Regions from separate parts of the Pseudomonas sp. PVC-5-1 genome, predicted to be linked through region 1. Evidence: riboswitches for the same ligand, from Rfam matches in the RefSeq annotation. Region 1 holds a riboswitch; the other holds the start of a gene.
The links. A riboswitch is a leader RNA that binds a small molecule or an ion and turns the genes downstream of it on or off. The one in region 1 is predicted to bind thiamine pyrophosphate.
Positions count from the first base shown of each region.

Region 2: it holds a riboswitch for thiamine pyrophosphate, as region 1 does, so the genes downstream of both, AC2T3R_RS13320 (TenA family protein) here and thiC (phosphomethylpyrimidine synthase ThiC) in region 1, are expected to answer to the same signal.

Region 1 covers NZ_CM172024.1:5,172,899-5,183,815, reverse strand. The annotation lists gene AC2T3R_RS23725 (S8 family serine peptidase) at 1-2,643, shown strand, start outside; gene AC2T3R_RS23720 (TolC family outer membrane protein) at 2,759-4,195, opposite strand; TPP riboswitch at 4,356-4,462, shown strand; gene thiC (phosphomethylpyrimidine synthase ThiC) at 4,616-6,496, shown strand; gene cytX (putative hydroxymethylpyrimidine transporter CytX) at 6,670-7,953, shown strand; gene AC2T3R_RS23705 (RsiV family protein) at 7,922-8,668, opposite strand; gene AC2T3R_RS23700 (NUDIX domain-containing protein) at 8,854-9,471, shown strand; gene AC2T3R_RS23695 (DUF1249 domain-containing protein) at 9,462-9,914, shown strand; gene cpdA (3',5'-cyclic-AMP phosphodiesterase) at 10,000-10,800, shown strand.
Region 2 covers NZ_CM172024.1:2,901,773-2,912,689, reverse strand. The annotation lists gene AC2T3R_RS13325 (Ig-like domain-containing protein) at 1-1,810, opposite strand, end outside; TPP riboswitch at 2,036-2,150, shown strand; gene AC2T3R_RS13320 (TenA family protein) at 2,231-2,878, shown strand; gene tenA (thiaminase II) at 2,875-3,537, shown strand; gene codA (cytosine deaminase) at 3,716-4,957, shown strand; gene AC2T3R_RS13305 (DNA-binding protein) at 5,186-6,178, shown strand; gene AC2T3R_RS13300 (hypothetical protein) at 6,354-6,605, opposite strand; gene AC2T3R_RS13295 (DUF4142 domain-containing protein) at 6,614-7,114, opposite strand; partial or broken gene AC2T3R_RS13290 (sensor domain-containing diguanylate cyclase) at 7,267-8,835, shown strand; gene AC2T3R_RS13285 (GNAT family N-acetyltransferase) at 8,969-9,478, opposite strand; gene AC2T3R_RS13280 (MgtC/SapB family protein) at 9,496-10,209, opposite strand; gene AC2T3R_RS13275 (sterol desaturase family protein) at 10,605-10,917, shown strand, end outside.

The sequences.
Region 1 (10,917 bases):
TATCTGGACGAGATCGATGTCGCGCCAGTATGGCGTGACTTCACGGGCAAGGGCGTGAGGATCGGGCAGTTCGAGCCTGGCGGTGAATTTGCCGTCGCGCCGGAAATCTTCGATATCGAGCACCCCGATCTCAAGCCGAATATCGACCCCATCTGGCTGCAAACCCAACGTACCAATGGCACGCTGGCTGCCCTGGCGTCCAATCATGCCACCCAAGTGGCGGGTGTCATGGTTGGAGCGCGCAATGATCAAGGGGGAATCGGCATTGCATACGATGCGACGATCGGCGGGCACTACCTGGCCAACAAAGGCGACGACCTGACCAACCTGGGGCAAATGGTCAACTACGACATTGCCAACAACAGTTGGGGGTTCAAAAAGGACTTCGCATTGGGGAATGTACCGGAAGGCAAGGTCGATACCGCTCTGGCGCTCGCTTTCAGTACTACGCTTGCGGCCACCAATGGTCGTGGCGGGCTTGGCACCATCGTCGTCGCCTCTGGCGGCAACCAGCGCGACAAAGGTGGTAGTGCGCAGGGCTCGCTGACCAACAACAACCGTCACGCAATAGAAGTAGCGGCCATCAATGCAAAGGCAGACCTCTCGGTGCTGCAAGCTGCCACTGCACCCTTTTCCAACCCAGGTTCCAGCTTGCTGGTCGCTGCACCAGGCAGCCATGTGTTGTCCACTGGCGTCAGCCTTGAAGCGGAGCGCGGTGCATCGGTGGGCAGCGCCTATAGCACGACCCAGGGCACCAGTTTCGCTGCGCCGATTGTATCAGGCGTGGTGGCGTTGATGCTGCAGGCCAATCCGGGGCTCGGTTATCGGGACGTCCAGCAGATCCTCGCACTGTCTGCGCGCAAGGTGGATGACGCATCCACCCAATGGGCCTACAACGCAGGGCGCAACTGGAATGGCGGTGGCATGCACACCAGTCACGACTACGGTTTTGGTATGGTCGACGCCCGTGCGGCTGTGCGTCTTGCCGAGTCATGGGGTAGCCAGGCGACCAAGGCCAATGAACGGGTGCTGACCGCTGCCAGTGAGCCGCTTGCCCACCAGGTTGCGGCGGGGCAGGTCGCGACTTTGTCCTTGACCCTGCCGGCTGATGTGCTGGTGGAGCATGTGGAGGTCGATATCCATTCGATGGTGGGCCGTCTTGGTGACATGACGCTCACGCTGGTGTCGCCTGGCGGCACGCGAAGCGTGCTGCTCGATCGCACGGGCAAGGCACCGGGCTCCGGTGATGACGATCTGGGCGATTCGCGCTCAGGAGCGTTCAAATATGGGTTCATGTCGACCCATCATCGCGCAGAGCGCTCAGCGGGGGAGTGGAAGCTCGAGGTGCGCAATACCGATGCTGGTTTGCCGTTGACACTCGATCGCTGGACGTTGCGCCTAGTTGGCAGCCCCGGCACCATCGATGATACTTATTACTTCACCGATGACTATGCGAACCTGGTGGCAGAAAACGCCGGGCGAGCGCTGCTTGACGACGCAATCAGCGGCACCGCTGGCGGGCGTAATACGTTGAATGCGGCTGCGGTAAGTCGCAGTATTTCGGTGGATTTGGCCAGCGGCAGTGCCAATATCGCCGGAGTGGCGCTGACCATAGCCTCTGGTTCGGTGCAGAACCTCATCAGTGGCGACGGCGACGATACCTTGATCGCTGGGCCCACCGGGGCATTACTGGATGGTGGCCGTGGATACAACCTGCTCAAGGGCGGGGAGGGTACTGACCGCTATGTTATCCACAGGCGTGCAGCCGGAAACGATGTACTCGAGCAATTCGAAACTTCGCGTGAAGTGATCGATCTGGTCGGTTTTGGTGGTTTAGGGTTTGCTGACCTGCAGATGCGACAGGACGGCAATGCGGCTGTGCTAGACCTTGGCGATGGGCAGAAGCTGACGCTTGCGGGCAAACCGATCGCCGAACTGCAGCCAGCGAACTTCCGCTTCCTTGACGCATTCACTGCTGCGCCAGGTTACTTCGAGGGCAGCCCTGAAGTGCAGGCGCCCCCGCCTGTCAACGCGAATGTTCTGCTTACCGGTGGTGCAGATGGCGTGTCGCTTACAAGCGACGAATCGGGGCAGTTGGTGGCTTCTCTGGCAGGCACGATCTATGCCCCGCCAACGGTTGCGCCCAGCGTGTTCCTGGTGACAAAACAAGAAGGCGTGAGCGATTACAGGAACACCTTGCGGGGGTTCCGGCACGGTATCGACAAGATTGACCTCAGCCAGGTAGGCATCAGTCGCTTCGAGGATCTGCAGGTCAGCAAAGTCGAGCGCTTCATGCTCAATGACTTTGCGCAGATTCATGGTGTGGCCGTTGATACCCAGGCAGTGCCGGGGCAGGAAGGTATCGTGAATATACTGTACCTGGATGCGCTCGAAGTTGCGCAAGTGACAGCGGAGGACTTCATCTTTGCGCAGCCGGCAATAGTCACCTCTGAAATGGTTGCCATGCCTGAGGCCTTGACCCTTTCAGCGGGGGCATCTGTGTTGGCTGTCGAGCATTCGCTGCCGAGCCTGGGAAATCTTGTTGATGCAATGGCTGCGTTCGCCCCTGAGCCGGCTGGCTCTGCGCTGATCGGGGATATGTCGGTTCAACGCATCGACTCGACGATTGCCGTAGCAGCCTAGTCGCTGTCCTGTAGCGGCTGGAGTGATATTTGATGGCCCTATCGCCGGCACGCCAACTCCCCCAGGTTACCCCGCGGTGGGAGCGGGCTTGCCCGCGACTGGTCCAACACCTATCTCAAGGCCTGCGCTCGAAGTTCTTCGCCGCTGCAGCCGCCAGGTCCGGCGGCAGGAAGTCCTTGTCCGGGTTGTAGTCTGGCTTCAGGTACCGCTTGAGGTCCTGTAGGTCCTGCGGGCTCAAGGTGCCGGCTGCCTGCTTGAGGCTCAGGTTGTCGAGGATGTAGTCATAGCGGCTGTTGTTATAGTCGCGCACCGAGGTGTAGAGCTGACGCTGGGCGTCAAGCACGTCGACGATATTGCGGGTACCCACCTGGTAGCCGATCTCGGTGGCTTCCAGCGCGCTCTGGTTGGAGATGATCGACTGCTTGCGCGCCTGCACCTGTTCCACGTCGGTATTCACTGCGCGGTGCAGGTTGCGGGTGTTTTCCACCACCTGGCGGCGCAGGCTTTCACGCTGCTGCTCGGTCTGGCTCAGGCGCTGGTAGGCCTCGCGCACCTGCGAACTGGTCAGGCCGCCGCTGTAGATCGGGATGTTCAACTGCAGGCCGATGCTGGTCTGCTCGACGTCGCCGCTATAGCGCGTAACGGGGGCCGGCGCGGGGTTGGTGAAACCGAAGTTGTCGTTGTCACCCTTCTGATACTTGGCAACTGCGTCCAGGGTCGGCGCGTGGCCGGCCTTGCGCTGGCGCAGGGTTTCCTCGGCAGCGACGACCGCGTGGTTGGTGGCCAGCAGGTTGAGGTTCTGGCGCCCGGCGGTTTCGACCCAGGCCTTGGCGTCGTTGGGCGTAGGCACCTGCACTGGCAAGGTATGGACCACGCCTTGAATCGATGTGTATTCCCGGTTGGTCAGGGTCACCAGGGCCTCGAAGGCATCCTGTACCTGGCGCTCGGCAATGATTCGGTTGGCCCGCGCTGTATCGTAGCTGGCCTGGGATTGCAGCACGTCGGTCTTGTCGGAGAGGCCGACGTCGAATCGTTCGTTGGACTGGTCCAGCTGGCGCTTGAAGGCCGCTTCCTCGGCCTTGGTCGCGGCCAGGTTGTCCTGGGCACGGAGCACGGCGAAGTAATTCTGCGCGGTTTGCAGGATCAGGTTCTGCTCGGTCGCCGACAGCTCCAGCGCCGCCTGTTCGTTGACCGCTTCGGCTGCCTGCAACTGGAACCAGCGATCAGCGCGGAATATAGGTTGCGCCAGGGTTGCGCTCCAGGTGTTGCCGCTGCGGTTGCTGGTGGCCGATGGTTCGTCCAGCTTGGTGCGGGTGTTCAGCATTTCGGCACCGGCCGACAGGTTAGGCAGCAACCCGGCGCGAGCCTGCGGTACCACTTCGCGGCGGGCGCCGTAATCGGCGCGGGCCGCAGCCAGGTCAGCGTTGTTGTCGACCGCTTCCTGATAGACGCTGACCAGGTCGGTTTTCACTGTAGTGGGCACGTCCGCTGCCCAGACCACTCCGTTGGACGCACAAGACACGGCTATTGCCAGTGAGAGTTTGCGCAGCATAGAGGCAATCCTTGTACGAAATTTAATTACTGAACTGTTGAGTATCGAGCGACGGGCCAGTGTAGTGCCATGCGCACCCGGCAACAATCGCTCGGGGTGCCTTTCATCATCCGCGCATTTACCTGCTTGGCTTTGCCGACCACTCCAGTCTAGACTGCGCATGTTCTTGTCGGGGTGCCTTGAAGCAAAGGCTGAGATCGCAAAGTTGCGGATCCCGTTGAACCTGATCAGGTTAGCGCCTGCGTAGGGAACAAGATTGCTCGCCTTCCCGGGGAGCCTCTTGTGCCAGGTCCGGGAATGTCACAGCTGCATGCAGCTTCAGGCACCCCAAATCCGGCACTGCACCCATCAAGGGTGCGTCCGCGCCTTTCAGGTTCACCCCGACATTCCACTGCTAGGAAGCCGTCTGGAGAGCCTGTGATGACCAAACAAGAAAAAGCGATCAACCTCAGCGAATCGGCACAAGTCGATCAGCAGTCCGTGCAACCATTCCCGCGTTCGCGCAAGGTGTATGTCGAAGGTTCGCGCCCGGACATCCGCGTGCCCATGCGTGAAATCAGCCTGGACGACACCCCGACCGATTTCGGTGGCGAGTCCAATGCCCCGGTGCTGGTCTACGATACTTCCGGCCCGTACACCGACCCCAACGTTGTCATCGACGTGCGCAAGGGCCTGGCCGATGTGCGTTCGGCGTGGATCGAGGCACGCGGTGACACCGAGCGCCTGGCCGGCCTGAGCTCCGACTTCGGCCAGCAGCGCCTGAACGATGCCGAACTGGCCAAGCTGCGTTTCGCCCACGTGCGCAACCCGCGCCGTGCCAAGGCTGGTGCCAACGTCTCGCAGATGCACTATGCCCGCCAAGGCATCATCACTGCCGAGATGGAGTACGTGGCCATCCGCGAAAACATGAAGCTGCAAGAGGCACGTGCCGCTGGTCTGCTCGACGAGCAGCACGCCGGCCACAGCTTCGGGGCCAACATCCCGAAAGAAATCACCCCTGAGTTCGTCCGCCAGGAAATTGCCCGTGGCCGCGCGATCATCCCTGCCAACATCAACCACCCGGAAGTGGAACCGATGATCATCGGCCGCAACTTCCTGGTGAAGATCAACGGCAACATCGGCAATAGCGCGCTGGGTTCCTCGATCGAGGAAGAAGTGGCCAAGCTGACCTGGGGCATCCGCTGGGGTTCGGACACGGTCATGGACCTGTCCACCGGCAAGCACATTCACGAAACCCGTGAGTGGATCATCCGCAACTCGCCGGTGCCGATTGGTACCGTACCGATCTACCAGGCCCTGGAAAAAGTCAACGGCGTGGCCGAGGACCTGACCTGGGAGCTGTTCCGCGACACCCTGATCGAGCAGGCCGAGCAGGGCGTGGACTACTTCACCATCCATGCCGGCGTACTGCTGCGTTATGTGCCGCTGACTGCCAAGCGTGTCACCGGTATCGTCAGCCGTGGTGGCTCGATCATGGCCAAGTGGTGCCTGGCACACCACAAGGAAAACTTCCTGTACACCCACTTCGAAGAAATCTGCGAAATCATGAAGGCCTACGACGTCAGCTTCTCGCTGGGCGACGGCCTGCGTCCCGGCTCGATTGCCGACGCCAACGATGCCGCGCAGTTCGGTGAACTGGAGACCCTCGGCGAGCTGACCAAGATCGCCTGGAAGCACGACGTGCAGTGCATGATCGAAGGACCCGGCCACGTGCCGATGCAACTGATCAAGGAGAACATGGACAAGCAGTTGGAATGCTGCGACGAGGCGCCGTTCTACACCCTCGGCCCGCTGACCACCGATATCGCTCCTGGCTACGATCACATCACCTCGGGCATTGGTGCGGCTATGATCGGCTGGTTCGGTTGCGCGATGCTCTGCTACGTCACGCCCAAGGAACACCTGGGCCTACCAAACAAGGATGACGTGAAGACCGGCATCATCACCTACAAGATCGCCGCTCATGCCGCCGACCTCGCCAAGGGCCACCCGGGTGCGCAGATCCGTGACAACGCCTTGTCCAAGGCACGCTTCGAGTTCCGTTGGGAAGACCAGTTCAACCTCGGCCTGGACCCGGACACTGCCCGTGCCTACCACGACGAGACCCTGCCTAAGGAATCGGCCAAGGTCGCGCACTTCTGCTCGATGTGCGGGCCGAAGTTCTGCTCGATGAAGATCACCCAGGAAGTGCGTGAATACGCCGCCAAGATCGAAACCGTGGATGTGACGGTCGAGCAAGGCATGCGTGAGCAGGCCGAGCGGTTCCGCCAGGAAGGCAGCCAGCTGTATCACAAAGTCTAAGTCGCAGCGCTGACCCCTGTAGGGGCGGCCTTGTGTCGCGATGGGCCGCGAAGCGGCCCCGGCAATTTCAGTCGCGAAGCTGAAAACCTGGGGCCGCTTTGCGGCCCTTTCGCGACACAAGGCCGCTCCTACAGCGACCGCGTCCAATCCAATACCTTGCCGAGTGTCAAAGCATGACCACCCCCAGCCAATTCTCCCCCGACCACCCGGTCCCCACCGCCCAGCGCATCTTCGGCGCCCGCGACCTGTTCTCGCTATGGTTCTCCCTCGGTATCGGCCTGATGGTGCTGCAGGTCGGCGCCATGCTGGCCCCTGGCCTGGGCCTTGCCGACGCGGTGCTGGCTATCGCCCTGGGCACCGGTGTGGGTGTGCTGCTGCTGGGGGCTGCCGGTGTCATCGGCAGCGATACCGGCCTGTCGGCCATGGGCACGCTGAAACTGAGCCTGGGTGGCCATGGCGCTCGCTTGCCGGCGCTGCTCAACCTGCTGCAACTGGTGGGCTGGGGCGCGTTCGAGATCATCGTCATGCGCGATGCCGCCAGCCTGCTGGGCGCGCGGGCGTTCGGCGAAGCCAGCGCCTGGAACAGCCCTGTGCTCTGGACCCTGTGCTTCGGCGCCCTGGCCACCTTGCTCGCAGTCGGTGGGCCGCTGGCGTTCGTGCGCAAGGTGCTAAGCACTTGGGGTATCTGGCTGCTGCTGGGCGCTTGCCTTTGGCTGACCTGGAACCTGTTCGCCAAGGCCGATCTTGCGGCACTGTGGAACCGCGCCGGCGACGGATCGATGTCGCTGGCTGTGGGTTTCGACATCGCCATCGCCATGCCGCTGTCCTGGTTGCCGCTGATCGCCGACTACTCGCGTTTTGCCCGTAACGGCAAACATGTATTCGGCGGTACGGTGGTGGGCTACTTCATCGGCAACACCTGGCTGATGAGCCTGGGCGTGGGCTATACCTTGGCCTTCGCCGGCAGTGGCGAAGCCAACGCCCTGCTGCTGGCCCTGGCGGGCGCCGGCATGGGCATTCCACTGCTGCTGATTCTGCTGGACGAGTCGGAAAAGGCTTTTGCCGACATTCACTCGGCGGCCGTTTCCACCGGCGTGCTGGTGCGCCTGAAGGTCGAGCACCTGGCGCTGGCCATTGGCGTGCTGTGCACGCTGATCGCCTTGCTGGCGCCACTGGCACAGTACGAGAACTTCCTGCTGCTGATCGGCTCGGTGTTTGCACCGCTGTTCGGTGTGGTATTGATGGACCATTACGTGATCCGTCGCCGCCGCTTGCCGGCACAGGTGCATGGCTTGCACTGGCAGGCACTGCTGGCCTGGGCGGTGGGCGTTGCCGCGTACCATCTGATCGCCGCGCAAGCGCCGAACCTGGGTGCGACCCTGCCGGCATTGCTGCTGGCAGGGCTACTGCACGGGCTGCTGAGCTTCAGCCGCGGCCGGGAAACAGCTCGGGCTTGAGCACGCCATTCAGGCGTGGGTACGGGATCTTCAACTCCACGTGGCCCATGGAGTAGGGCGCGATGGAATAGACCTCGTACTTGACCACCACCGCGCCGTACGTCAGGGCGACGTGCGGCGACTGCTTGAACGGCCAGGTCTTGATGAACTCGGCATCCTTGTCCATGCCTACGCTGATCAGCCAAGCGTGGTGCGATTCCTCGACGGTTTTCCAGAAGGTGTCTTCCTGGCCGGGCACCAGCATGTCCTGCAGGGTCAGCACCTTGTCCAGCTTGCGCGAATAGTTGATGAAGCCACGCCCGGGCATGCCGTGGGCGCCGCCGCTGTCCAGGTAGCTGGACAATTCGATGATCACCAGTCCGTCATGCTGCTCGCGTACCTTGGCCTGCAGGTAGCTGCTGTTGCGCTTGTCGGCACTGGCCAGGTACTGCTGCTCGTAGGCTTGCAGGGTGGTCGGTGCGTTGCCGCGCTGGTTGTCTTCGGTCAGTTGCAGCAGGCGTTTCTCGACGATGCCATCGAGCTTGGGCAAGGCCGGGAAGTGGATCATGTCGATGTTCACCAGCGGGCAGTCGCTTTCGCTGCAGCCGGGTTTGACATGCTCCCAGGCATCGCGCTTGACCTCGAGCGGCGCCCGGTAGTTGGGCGTGAACAGGCTTTGGCAGGCACCCAGGGCCAGGGCCAGCACAGCCACGGAAGTCAGTTTGACAAGTGTCATGAGGATCCTTGCAGAACAGGGAAAAGTCGGCCTTTGACCGTCTGCGCGGCCTTCAGTTCGCCACTAAGCTAACAGAGAGAAGGCGCGCTGTCCCGAGTGCGCGAACGGTTGCCGGAAAGGGGTGAAACCGGCAGGCGTGCAGAGTAGGATGGCGCGATGCGGTATTCGAGGTAATGAGGATTTCCATGTCAGACGCGTTGAACTCAGTGCCCAAGGGCTTCGAAATCATTGAGCGGGCCAACTGCTTCCAGGGCTTTTACAAGCTCGACAAGCTACGTCTGCGCCACGAGTTGTTTGCCGGGGGCATGGGCCGCGAGATCAGCCGTGAACTGTTCGTGCGCCATGATGCGGTGTGCGTGCTGCCGTACGACCCGTTGCGCGATGAAGTGGTGCTGATCGAGCAGTTCCGCGTCGGTGCACTGGACAAGGTCGACAACCCCTGGCTGATCGAGATGGTGGCCGGGCTGATCGACAAGGACGAGCAACCCGAGGAAGTAGCCCACCGCGAAGCCGAAGAAGAAGCCGGCCTGGCCTTTAGCGCCCTGTGGCCGATGACCCGTTACTTCCCGTCGCCCGGCGGCAGTGACGAGTACGTTCACCTGTTCCTCGGCCGTTGCAGTAGTGAAGGGGCGGGCGGCCTGCATGGCCTGGAAGAAGAGGGCGAGGACATTCGCGTGCGCGTGTGGTCGTTCGAGGATGCCATGCAGGCGGTGCGCGACGGGCGCATTTGCAACGCGGCGACCATCATCGGCCTGCAATGGCTGGCGCTGAACCGTGATGAAGTACGAGGTATGTGGAAGTGAACCTGCTGCGCGAGCGTTATCGGGTCGACCTGGTCGGGCTGCAGGCAGCCTGCGAGGCCAACTACGCCCGGCTGATGCGCCTGTTGCCCGACATGCGCACCACCCAGAGCTCGCGCCGCATCGGCATGACCCAGGGCGACCAGATGCTCGGCGTGCTGGTGCTCGACGTGGTGCTGGCCTGCCCGTACACCACCACCCTGCACGTGCGCCAGGAGCACAGCCTGCCGTGGTTGCCGGTACCGCACCTGGAAGTGCAGGTGTACCACGATGCGCGCATGGCCGAAGTGGTCAGTGCCGAACACACCCGGCGCCTGCGCAGCATCTACCCGTATCCGAACGAGGCCATGCACCAGCCGGACGAAAAGGCCCAGCTCAACCTGTTCCTCGGTGAATGGCTGAGCCACTGCCTGGCTTGTGGTCACGAGCTGGCGAGCGTTCGCTGAAGTGTGACGCAGGTCGTTCGTGGGTGTTTGCTAGCACCCGTTGTGCAGCCATAATTCGCGCTGAATCCGTTCGAGGAGACGGCCGTTGCCGCAGCCAAACCAATCGCGCCCCGTGCATGTGGTGCAACTGACCGATGCCCACCTGTTCGCCGACCCGGCCGGCAGCATGCTGGGCCTCAATACCCGTGACAGCCTGCGCCATGTAGTGGCCCAGGTGCGGCGGGAGCAACCGCTTGTCGACCTGCTGCTGTGCACTGGCGACCTGTCCCAGGACGCCAGCGTGGCGTCCTATGAAGCGTTCCGTGAGCTGACCGCACCGTTTGCCGCGCCCACCCGCTGGTTGCCTGGCAACCATGACGAGGCCCGAATCATGGCGCAAGTGGCACCGGAGCTGGTACAGGCGGTGACCGATATCGGTGCGTGGCGCATCGTCATGCTCAACACAGCCGTACCCGGGGCGACGCATGGGCTGCTGGAGGGCGATCAGCTGGCAGTGCTGGAAGCGGCCTTGCGAGAGGCGGGTGAACGGCATTGCCTGGTGTGCTTCCACCACCAGCCGGTGGATATCGGCTGTGCCTGGATTGCGCCGATCGGCTTGCGCAATGCCCAGGCGCTGTTCGATATCGTTGAGGGGTACCCACAGGTGCGGGCGCTGCTGTGGGGGCATGTGCACCAGGAATGGGATGAAGTGCGCGACGGCCGTCGCCTGCTGGCCACTCCGTCGACCTGTATCCAGTTCGCGGCGCGCAGCGAGGATTTCAAGGTGAGCGAGGAGCAGCCTGGATACCGCTGGCTGCGCCTCCACACCGACGGGCGGTTGGAGACCGGGGTGGAGCGGGCAGTGGATTTCCAGGTGAAGCTCGACTTCGATAGCCCTGGCTATTGAGCTGCGCCTGCAGACGCGGTCAATTGTAGGAGCGGCCTTGTGTCGCGATGGGCCGCAGAGCGGCCCCGGCAATATTTGTGGCGCAGCTGAAACCCTGGGGCCGCTTCGCGCCCCATC
Region 2 (10,917 bases), 2.3 Mb from region 1:
GGTCCAGGGTGCCGTCGAACGGCACGGTGTGTTCCATGATGTTGCCGTCGTTGGCGATCATGTGGAACGGTACCCGCGCATACGACAGGTTGGAGCCGGTGGGGCCTTTGAACTCGCCGCTGTTACCGGCAATTTCCCGGACCACTGCGAACTTGAAGTAGCGCGACACCGAGCCATTGAGGATACGGAAGCGGTAGCTGCGCGCGCGTACCTTGAGCGTTGGCCGGTACTGCCAGTTGACCAGGATCTGGTCGCCGAGGAAGCCATCGGTGTTGAACGGGTTGAACCACAGCTGGCCGTTGGCATCCCAGGCCTTGTCGGCGATCACCAGGTTGACGTCGTAGTCGCGGTTACCCCACGGCATGCCCGAGCCACTGGGGAAACGCAGGTTGACGCCATCCTGCAGGGCCTCGTTGCCGCGGTCCAGGGCGCTGTAGTAGTTCATCATCACGGCGTTGCCTTTGTAGACGTTCTGCGCCGTGAAATCCATCATGTGGTCGTGGAACCAGTGGGTGCTCATGGTTTCGCGCCAGTCACCACGAATCTTGATGCTGCCGTTCTGGCAGGTTTTCAGGCCGGGGTTGGCATCGTTGACGAACAAGGTTTCGCCCGCCGAGCAAGGGAACGCAGCGCGTGGGTCTTCGGCACGGGTGTTGATGGTGTCATAGCCTGCCAGTTGCAGCGGCCAGCGGTAATCGTAGTACTGCCCCGGGAAGAAGTAGGCGTTTGCATAGCCATCGCTCTCGGCCGGGGAGTGGCCGTTGTGCTCATGGGTCGAAAGGGTGTGCAGGCCAAACCCGGCGTTGGCCGAGGGGTCGATCGGCAGCGCGTTGTAATGGCGCATCAGGATCGGTTGGCCATAGCGCACCATCAGCAGCTTGGGCGGGAAGGTGCCGTCGAAGGTCCATAGCGACTTGTGGTTCTGTAGTGGCATCTTCGGGTGGAAGCGGGTGTCGATGCCCTTGGTGGTGCCCAGTGTGTTCGGGATATCGGAAGTCTGGTAGTACAGGCCGCCCGGGGCGAACTCGCCAACTGCATAGTTGTGCAGTTGCTTGCGGTCACGCAGGCCGAGGTTGATGCGCGCACCGGCCTGGGCGGTCTTGAACCCCGCCTGCGGGTAGAACTCGTTCCAGCGCTGGTGCGACCAGCCTTTTCCTGGTGGCCGGCCTTCCGCAGGCGAACCGACCGGTTGGCGGTTGAGGAACATCTCGATCTGCGCCTTCCATGGGTTGCGGTCGAGCACGTTGGAATACTGGGTCGGGAAGGGGTACAGGCCCGGCTGTTTGAGGAAGGCTTCCAGGGCTGTACCGCTGGGGCCGCTGCGGGCCACCACGTTGGGGTCCTGCGCCGGTGCCGCGCCCAGGGTCGGCACCGGGAAGGTCAGAGTGGGCGGCGGCAACGTGGGGTCGAGCCTTTCCGTGCCGAATTCCTCGAACAGCAGTAATTGCTGGGTAAACGGCAACGCGCCGAACAGCGGGCTTGGCTTGCCGTTGGTGGGGTACTTTTTCCCGGTTTGCAGGGCCGGCGGTAGCACGTTGTTTGCGCTTACCGTGTTGCGGTCACCGTACACGCCATCGGTCAGTTCGAGTGAGCCCCGATTCGCCTCTGGCATGCTGTACAGGTCCAGCAACGCCTGGGTCGGGTCAGCCGGCTGATCAGTGTAGGCCGACGGGTCGGTCGGCGGGGGCATGCTGTTGTCGTCCATGGGCGCCGCTGTTGCCGTGACCAGCCCAAGGCCGAGCATCAGCGTAGCGACGGTGGACAGCTGGAATGCATGCCTGGCAGGGTGGATCACGGCAGGTGTTTTCATTGCCTTGCGCCTCGTTTGCGACATCATGGCTTTTTGCCCGTTTCTGGGGCTGGAGCAACGGGTGTGCCAACCCAAATACGAGGAATATGTTTCTAAACAAATCCTTGTGGCGCCTGATGCGCGCTAAATGCCACGGCGTCAAAAATGGGTGAGGGCCCCCACTAGTGGGTCACCCATTGCCCACAGATTGGGTGGTGACAGCCGCGGCGCCCTGGGGTATACCTGAGCGCCACCAAGGGGAGCCCGGCACCGGGCTGAGAAACCGCTGGATGCTGCAGCGCGGTGACCCTTCGAACCTGATCCGGATCATGCCGGCGAAGGGATTGGGACTTGAAACCTGCCTTTTTGCCGGCCTCACTGCGAGGCCCGTCCATGCCAACCATCGCGGTCTCGCTGTCACCCCCCATCAAGGACAGCAACATGACCGAACGCTTCAGCCAGTCCCTGCGCCGCCGCAGCGAGCCGACCTGGTCGGCGGCCGTTGGCCACCGCTTCGTCACCCAATTGTGCGACGGCAGCCTGCCGGACCCGATCATGGTCGACTACCTGGTGCAGGACCACCGCTTCCTCGACAGCTTCCTGACCCTGCTGGGCGCGGCCATCGCCACCGCCGACACCTTCGAGGCGCGCCTGCGCTTCGGGCGCTTTGCCGGGATGATCTCCAGTGACGAGAACACCTACTTCCTGCGTGCCTTCGAGGCCTTGGGGGTAAGCCCCGCACAACGCAGCGAACCAGCCGACACCGTCCCGACCGCAGGCTTCAAGGCGATCATGCGCGAAGCGGCGGCCACCCGATCCTATGCGGCCGCGCTGGCGGTGCTCAACGTCGCCGAAGGCCTGTACCTGGACTGGGCGTTGAAGGCGCCAAAGCCGATGCCGGACAACTTCGTCCACGCTGAATGGATCACCCTGCACGACAACCCGGCATTCCAGGACTTCGTTGCCTTCCTGCAAGCCGAACTCGACCGCGTCGGCCCGCAGGACGCCGTGCTGGCGGGTGACTTCTACCAGCGCACCGTGGCGCTGGAGCTGGCCTTCTTCGATGCTGTCTACCCGGAGGACAAATGAGCATGGATATCTTCGACCGCCTCAAGGCTGCCGCCACGCCGCAGTGGAACAGCTACGTCGACCACGAATTCGTGCGCCAGATGGGCGAGGGTGCGTTGAGCGAAGCCGCCTTCCGCACCTACCTGGTACAGGATTACCTGTTCCTCATCCAGTTCGCCCGCGCCTGGGCACTGGCCGCCTACAAGAGCCGTCGCCCGGCCGACATCCGCGCCGCGCAGGCCGGGCTGGCGGCGATTCTGGATGAAACCGAGCTGCACTTGCGCCTGTGCGCGCGCTGGGGCCTGACCCAGGCTGATATCGAGGCCGCGCCCGAACACCAGGCCACGGTTGCCTATACCCGCTATGTGCTGGACTGCGGTGCCGCGGGTGACCTGCTGGAGTTGCATGTGGCGCTGGCGCCTTGCGTGATCGGTTATGCCGAGATTGGCCGGGCGTTGTCCGAGCGCATTGGCGATCTGAGCAATCACCCGTACCGCGAGTGGATCGCCGAGTATGCCGGCGAGGGCTACCAGGGTGTCGCCACCGCGGCGCGCAAGCATCTGGACGAGCTGGCAGCGCGGAGCATGACCGAGCAACGGTTTGCCGAGCTGGCGGGAATTTTCGGCCAGGCGTCCAGCCTGGAGGCGGACTTCTGGCAGATGGGGTTGGACGGAGCCTGATTTGCTGCCTGCGCCGGCCCTATCGCCGGCAAGCCAGCCCCCACAGGTACTGCACAGACTTCAGGGCTGTGGTTTACCTGTGGGGGCTGGCTTGCCGGCGATAGGGCCAGTAGCAAATACCACAAGGCTTGGGCCACTATGCTGGTAGGGCCACCCGCAAAGCCCAGGGAGAAGCATCATGAACATCATCAACGCACGCCTGCGCGGCAAGCCTGGCCTGTTCCGCATCGAACTCAGCGGCGAACGCATCGTCGCCATCGTGCCCCAGGCCGAAGGGGTGGCGGCGCGCGCTGCCGATGACCTGGATGCCGGGCAGAACCTGGTGGTGGCGCCCTTTATCGAACCGCACATCCACCTGGACGCCACGCTGACCGCCGGCGAACCGCAGTGGAACATGAGCGGGACCCTGTTCGAAGGCATCGAGCGCTGGGCCGAGCGCAAGGCAATCACCACCCACGACGACATCAAGAACCGCGCGAAGAAGACCATCGGCATGCTGGTGGATCATGGCATCCACCATGTGCGTACCCATGTCGATGTCACCGACCCCACCCTGACTGCGCTAAAGGCCATGGTCGAAGTGCGTGACGAAGTGCGCCACCTGCTCGACCTGCAGATCGTCGCCTTCCCCCAGGAGGGTATCGAGTCGTACGCCAACGGCCGGGCGCTGATGACCGAAGCAGTGGCCATCGGTGCCGACGTGGTCGGCGGCATTCCACACTTCGAGAACACCCGCGACCAGGGCGTGTCGTCGGTCAAGTTCCTGATGGACCTGGCCGAACGTACCGGCTGCCTGGTGGATGTGCATTGCGACGAGACCGACGACCCGCAGTCGCGCTTTCTCGAAGTGCTGGCCGAAGAGGCGCGGGTGCGCGACATGGGCGCCCGGGTAACAGCCAGCCATACCGTGGCCATGGGCTCGTACGACAATGCCTACTGCTACAAGCTGTTCCGCCTGCTCAAGCAGTCGGGTATCAATTTCGTATCTTGCCCGACCGAGAGCATTCACCTGCAAGGGCGTTTCGACAACTATCCGAAACGCCGCGGCGTCACCCGCGTGGCCGAACTCGACCGGGCCGGGATGAACGTGTGCTTTGGCCAGGATTCCATCGTCGACCCTTGGTACCCGCTGGGCAATGGCAACATCCTGCGTATTCTGGAGGCCGGCCTGCACATCTGCCACATGCTTGGCTACGAAGACCTGCAGCGTTGCCTGGACCTGATCACCGACAACAGCGCCCGCACCCTGAACCTGGGCGAGCGTTACGGCATCGAAGTGGGGCGACCGGCCAACCTGTTGCTGCTGTCTGCGCCGGACGATTACGAAATGGTGCGCAGCCAGGGGCATGCGCTGGTGTCGGTACGCAACGGCAAGGTGCTCATGCGTAGAACACCTGCCAGGGTTGAACACTACAGCTGACGCTCCCTGCTTCAGCATTCTGCAGCGCCCCGCCGGCTTGAAGCCGAGCGGGGCGCTTTGCTGTCTGGCGTACTGGTTTGTCCCCGCGCACAGCTCCCAAGAACCATTCACATGCGATAAGCCGTGATTATTCCACCATAGGAAATGTTTGCACGGGCAATGGCTTGTCTCCATAATCGGTATGTAATTACATGGTACATAACACGGTACAAAATCGTAGGAGCAAGCATGGCCCGGGGCGGTATAAACAAGGTTGTAGTGCAGCAGGCACGTCAGGCGCTGATTGCCCGGGGCGAGAACCCCAGCATCGATGCGATACGTATCGAGCTGGGCAACACCGGCTCCAAGACCACGATTCACCGCTACCTGAAAGAGTTGAACGGCCAGCAACCCGTGGCTTCCGAGGGCGGCATTGCGCTGAGTGACGTGCTGAGCCGAATGGTCGGGCAACTGGCAACCCAGCTGCAGGACGAGGCCGACCTGAAGATCGAGCAGGCCGAAAGCGCCTTCACTCGACAGCGCGAACAGCTGGAGGCACAACTGGCCATTGCCCAGCAGGCACTGGCTGCAGCGCACCAACAGCATCAGATCGATGTGGCCGCACTGGCCGCCGAATCGGAAAAACTGCTTTCCACCCAAAGCACCCTGCAGGCCGAACAGCTGCGCAGTGCCAGCCTCAACCAGTCGCTGGGCGAGCTGCAGGTGCGCCTGGCCGACAAGGACGAGCAGGTAAAATCACTGGAAGACAAGCACCGTCATGCCCGCGATGCGCTGGAACACTATCGCAACGCCAGCCGCGAACAGCGTGAACAGGAGCAGCGCCGCCACGAAGCGCAGCTGCAACAGTTGCAGGTGGAGGTGCGTCAACTGCAGCAAGGCATGATCGTCAAGCAAGACGAGCTGACCCGCCTGCACCGCGACAACGAGCGCTTGCTGGGTGAGCATCGCCAGGCCGCCAGCGCCTGCAGGGCGCAGGACGAATTGCTGGAGCAGCGTGATGCGCAGATCCAGGGCTTGCGCACGATCCTGGCCCAGGCGCAGGGTGCTAGCGAGGAAATGCGTCGGCAGCTGGATGTGCAGGCACAGAGCCTGGAGGCCAGGCGCGACTTGTGCACGGAACAGGCTCGCCAGTTGCGGCAGCTTGAAGAGCAACTCAAGGCACGAGACGAAGCGCTGCACCAGTGTCAGTCGCAGTTGTCTGCCGCCAACGCGGCGCAGTAGCTGCGAAGAGGCCCTGTGGGAGCGGGCGTGTCGAGGCGTCGAACCGCCGCGAACACCGGCGGAGCCGGTGCCTACAACGCGTTGGGCCCTTCGCGGGCACGCCCGCTCCCACAGGGAATGTGACACGCTTTCGAACCTTGTTCCCTGTGCGACAAGGTTGGGCGGGAGGGCGCGCTCAGTCTTCGGCTTGTCTGGCTGCCTCCACACCTGCCGCCGATAGCTTGATGGGGTAGTTCACGCTGATCTGGTGATCGCTGCTCACTGCCACGCTGCCATCCTGGATCAAACCGGCCTCCTGCAGCGTCTTGAGCATGCCGGCCACGGCTTTCTCGCCCCGGTAGTTGTCCAGCACTTCCTTGCCCAGCCCCTGAGGGTGAGCATGCAACAGGCGAGTCAGCACTTCGGCTTTCAATGCATCGTTACTCATGGCGGGCCTCACTTGCCGTGTTTGGCCTGAAGCGCCTTGGCATGCTCCAGATGCTGTTCGAGCTTGGGCAGGGTTTCGCTGGCAAAGGCCTTCAATTCAGCCTTGTCGGAAGATGCGGCTTCCTTCTTGAACAACTCCACCGCCTTTTCGTGAGCGTCGACCTGGTTGTTGACGTAAGACTTGTCAAACGACTCCTCTCGCCATTCCAGGATCATTTTCTTGACCTTGTCGGTTATTGCCGCCTCATCGGGTACGGAGATGTCGAGCTTGCGAGCGATGTCGCCGAGTTTCTGATTGGCCTTGGTGTGGTCGCTGACCATCTGCTGGGCAAAGGTCTTGATTTCGGCATTCTGAGTTTTTTCCAGGGCCAGCTTGCCGGTGACCACTTCGGCAATACCGGCCTCGGTAGCCGCTTCGACGAAGTCATCGGAACTCGCCGCCATTGCCTGCACCGATGCCAAGCCTAATACCATGGAAAAACCGACACGCTTGATGAAGAGACTGCTCATGCTTCACTCCTTAAACCGTGGCGCGACCTCAGTGTCGCGTACGGTTGAGGGTGAATGGGGAGCAAAGGTTTAATCTTTTTCCTGGCCGGCTGCGCCCAGATGGTGCTGAACTATAGTGAAACGCGGCGAACGCGGTAAGGCTTGGGATTTCAATGTGCGCAGCCAGGAAACAGGATGAGGACGGGCTCTTCGCGATAACCGGCGAGGGCCGGGCCGTGGCGCTGTTCCGCCTGGTACTCGCGTTCATGCTGGTGGTGATGCTCGCCTTCGTCGTGGTGGAAGGTTGGCGCATCTGGCGCGACTACCGGCACGCCTTCACCAATGCAGAGAACATGGTCTCCAACCTGGCCCGGGCCACGGCGCAGCATGCCGAAGATGCCATCCGCCAGGTCGACGCAATTACCGCGGCGCTGGCCGAGCGCCTGGAAGGCGACGGCTTCGAGCACATCGACCGGCCGCGTCTGCATACCTTGCTGGTCCAGCAGAAAAGCATCATGCCGCAGTTGCACGGGTTGTTCGTGTATGGCCCGGATGGCAGCTGGATCGTTACCGACCAGGCGGTAGTCCCGCCCAATGCCAACAATGCCGACCGCGACTACTTCATCTACCACCGCGAGCACACCGACCGCAGGGTTCACATCGGCTCGGTGGTGCGCAGCCGTTCTACTGGCGACCTGATCATCCCCATTTCGCGGCGCCTGCAATACGCCGATGGCAGCTTCGCCGGGGTGTTGCTGGGCACCTTCAAGGTGGACTGGTTCGTACGCTACTACGGCGACTTCAAGATCGACGAACGCGGCGCGCTGGTACTGGCCAAGCGCGACGGCACTATTCTGGTACGGCGGCCGTTCGTCGAACAGGTGATTGGCCGCAGCCTTAGCAGCAGCGAGATCTTCCGCAAGTACCTGCCGCATGCAAGCGAAGGGGTGGCCGAGGCGGTCGCCGTGGTGGACGGTACGCCACGGCTGTATGGCTATCGCGCGCTGGCCAGCTACCCGTTGGTGGTGGAGGCCGGCTTGTCGCGGGAATCGATCGTCGCGCCCTGGCGGCACGATGCGATCAAGTCGGTGGCAGTGTTGCTGCTGTTGCTGGTGGGGCTGGCAGCGTTTGGTGGTGTGGTGTTGCGCCAGTTACGCGAGCGTATTATCATCGAGCGGGCGCTGCACTAGGCACACCAGACCCTCAAGGCCCTGGCACTGACCGACAGCCTGACCGGCTTGGGTAACCGCAGGCGGCTGGACGCAGTGTTCGAGCCGGAGCTGCGTCGGGCACGACGCCAGGGCTACTCGCTGGCGCTGGTGATGCTCGACCTGGATTACTTCAAGGCCTACAACGACCGTTACGGGCACCCAGCGGGCGACCAGTGCCTGCGGCGCTTTGCCGAGGTGCTGCAGCAGGCACTGAAGCGGCCGGCCGACCTGGCTGTGCGCTATGGGGGCGAGGAGTTCACACTGCTGCTCCCCGATACCGATGCCCGCGGGGCGGAGCTGCTGGTGCAGGAAGTGCAACAGCTGTTGCGGCGTCAGATGCTGGAGCATGCAGGTAGCCCACTGGGGCGGGTGTCGTGCAGTGCGGGGATTGCCGTGGGTGACCTGGCGCGGGAGGGGATGACGGCCGAGCGCCTGATGGCGGCAGCGGATGCGGCGCTGTACCAGGCCAAGCGTAAGGGGCGGGATGGGTATTGCCTGGCAGAACGTGCAGTGGTGGGCGTAGATGAATAAAGACCCTCGGTTGCCTGTACCGGCCCCATCGCCGGCAAGCCTGCTCCCACAGGGGATAGCGCATGGCTCGAGGCCGATGCGGTCAAGGTGGGAGCTGGCTTGCCGGCGATGGGCTGCAAAGCAGCCCCGGGGTCTAAATATCTAAGCCAAGGCGCATCGCACAACGGCCCTCAAGCCCATGGGCAAGCTCGTCGGCCAGAATCTGCTGCAAGCGTGCATCCAGCAGCCCCTCATCGATCACCTCGAACCCTAACCGCGCATAGAACGGCGCATTCCATGGCACATCGGCAAAGGTGGTCAAGGTCAGCTCCCGCGCCCCCACATGGCGCGCCTCATCTACCACTTGCTGCAACAGCTTGCGCCCGACACCTTGCCCCTGGGCCTCCCGGCGCACCGAAATTTCATGAAGATGCAGCGCCTGATCCTCGAACCGGGCACAGGCAAACCCCAGAATGCGCCCATCCGGCCCCTCGGCCACCCAGCTCCCGCCAGCTTCGACAAATGCCTGATGGGTGCCGCAGTCCATCACATCTCCTTGCGCCAGCCATGCCAGCGCCGGCCGGGCGGCAAAGGCCTGGGCCGCCGAGCGTTCGACGCCCGGCAGCCATTGAATGTCTTGCTCAAGGGTAGGGCGAATGCGCATGATGAAGTCCTTTCGTTCTAGTCTGCCGCCAGCACCTGCGGCTGCAATTGCCAGCGCACCGAGCTTACACCTTTCTCCAGGCTGACCCGGCTGACCAACCGTTCCAGTTGCGCTGGTGCCTGCGCGGTGCCGAGCAGTTCGGCGCGCACTTCCAGGCGTGCGGGGTTCGCCAGGTCTTCGCTGTGCAGTGACTGCAGGCGCAGCTGCGGGTCGCCCAGGCTGTGCAACATCAGGCTGCGGACCTGGATCTCGTCCTCGGCGCGGCAGACGATGCGCACCTCGAAGTGCTGTTCCACCTCGCTGGCCGGCACCACTTCCTGGCGGTCCAGGCGCTGGGCAATGTCACGCAACAGGATATTGGCACACAGCACCACCAGGCTACCCAGCGTCGCTTCCAGCAGCAGCCCGAGGCTGCACAGCACGCCGACCGCGGCCGTGCACCACAGCGTAGCGGCGGTGTTCAGGCCACGTACGTTGAACCCGTCGCGCATGATCACGCCGCCACCAAGAAAACCGATGCCCGATACCACGTACGCGGCGATACGCGACGCATCGGTGGGCGCCATGCCCGGCACCGCCTGGGTCATCAGCACGAACAGGCAGGCACCGGTGCTGACCAGTGCATTGGTGCGCAGCCCGGTCAGGCGCTGGCGCAGTTGACGTTCGGCGCCGATCAGCGCCCCCAGCAGCAGGGCGATGCTGACACGCAGCAGAAATACTTTCCAATCCATAGCAAACCTCTTCCACGGGCACACGCCCGCAAGAACGCCATCAGCTGGCGCGGTTGAAAAACCAGAAAATGCGCAGGACCACGAAGGGGAGGAAGAAGAGGGGGATTACAAGAAACCACCGTCTTGCCAGGCCGGCCAGACAGTGCAGGACACTGCCGGACTAGCGCGCCACGTGGGCCTGTCGCATGCGACTGGGGCTACTGTCCAATGCAGGTCTCCTGTTCAGGGATGCAAAATTGCGCCGCGGACCTTACGCCCCGTGGCAGGCCAGGTCAAGGGCAAAAACATGACAATGGCTTCATCCGCAATGGCCTGCTACCGGTCACGCCTGCATGGAAAAAAACTCGGGCAATCGGTACCCTTGCGCCTTCCCTTGCCATCCCCCGGACCGTTCCATGCTGTTCAATCTCGCAGTGCTGTTCGGCACCCTGGTGGCCATGGAGGGCGTTGGCACGCTGGCTCACAAGTACATCATGCATGGCTGGGGCTGGTGGCTGCACCGCTCGCACCATGAGCCGCAACTGGGCATGCTCGAAACCAATGACCTGTACCTGGTGGCCCTGGGGCTGATCGCCACGCTGCTGGTGGCCCTGGGCAAGGGTGGTTTTGCGCCCTTGCAGTGGGTGGGTGGCGGCGTGGCGGGGTACGGCGTGCTGTATGTCGTGGCCCACGACGGGTTCTTTCATCGGCACTGGCCACGCAAGCCAC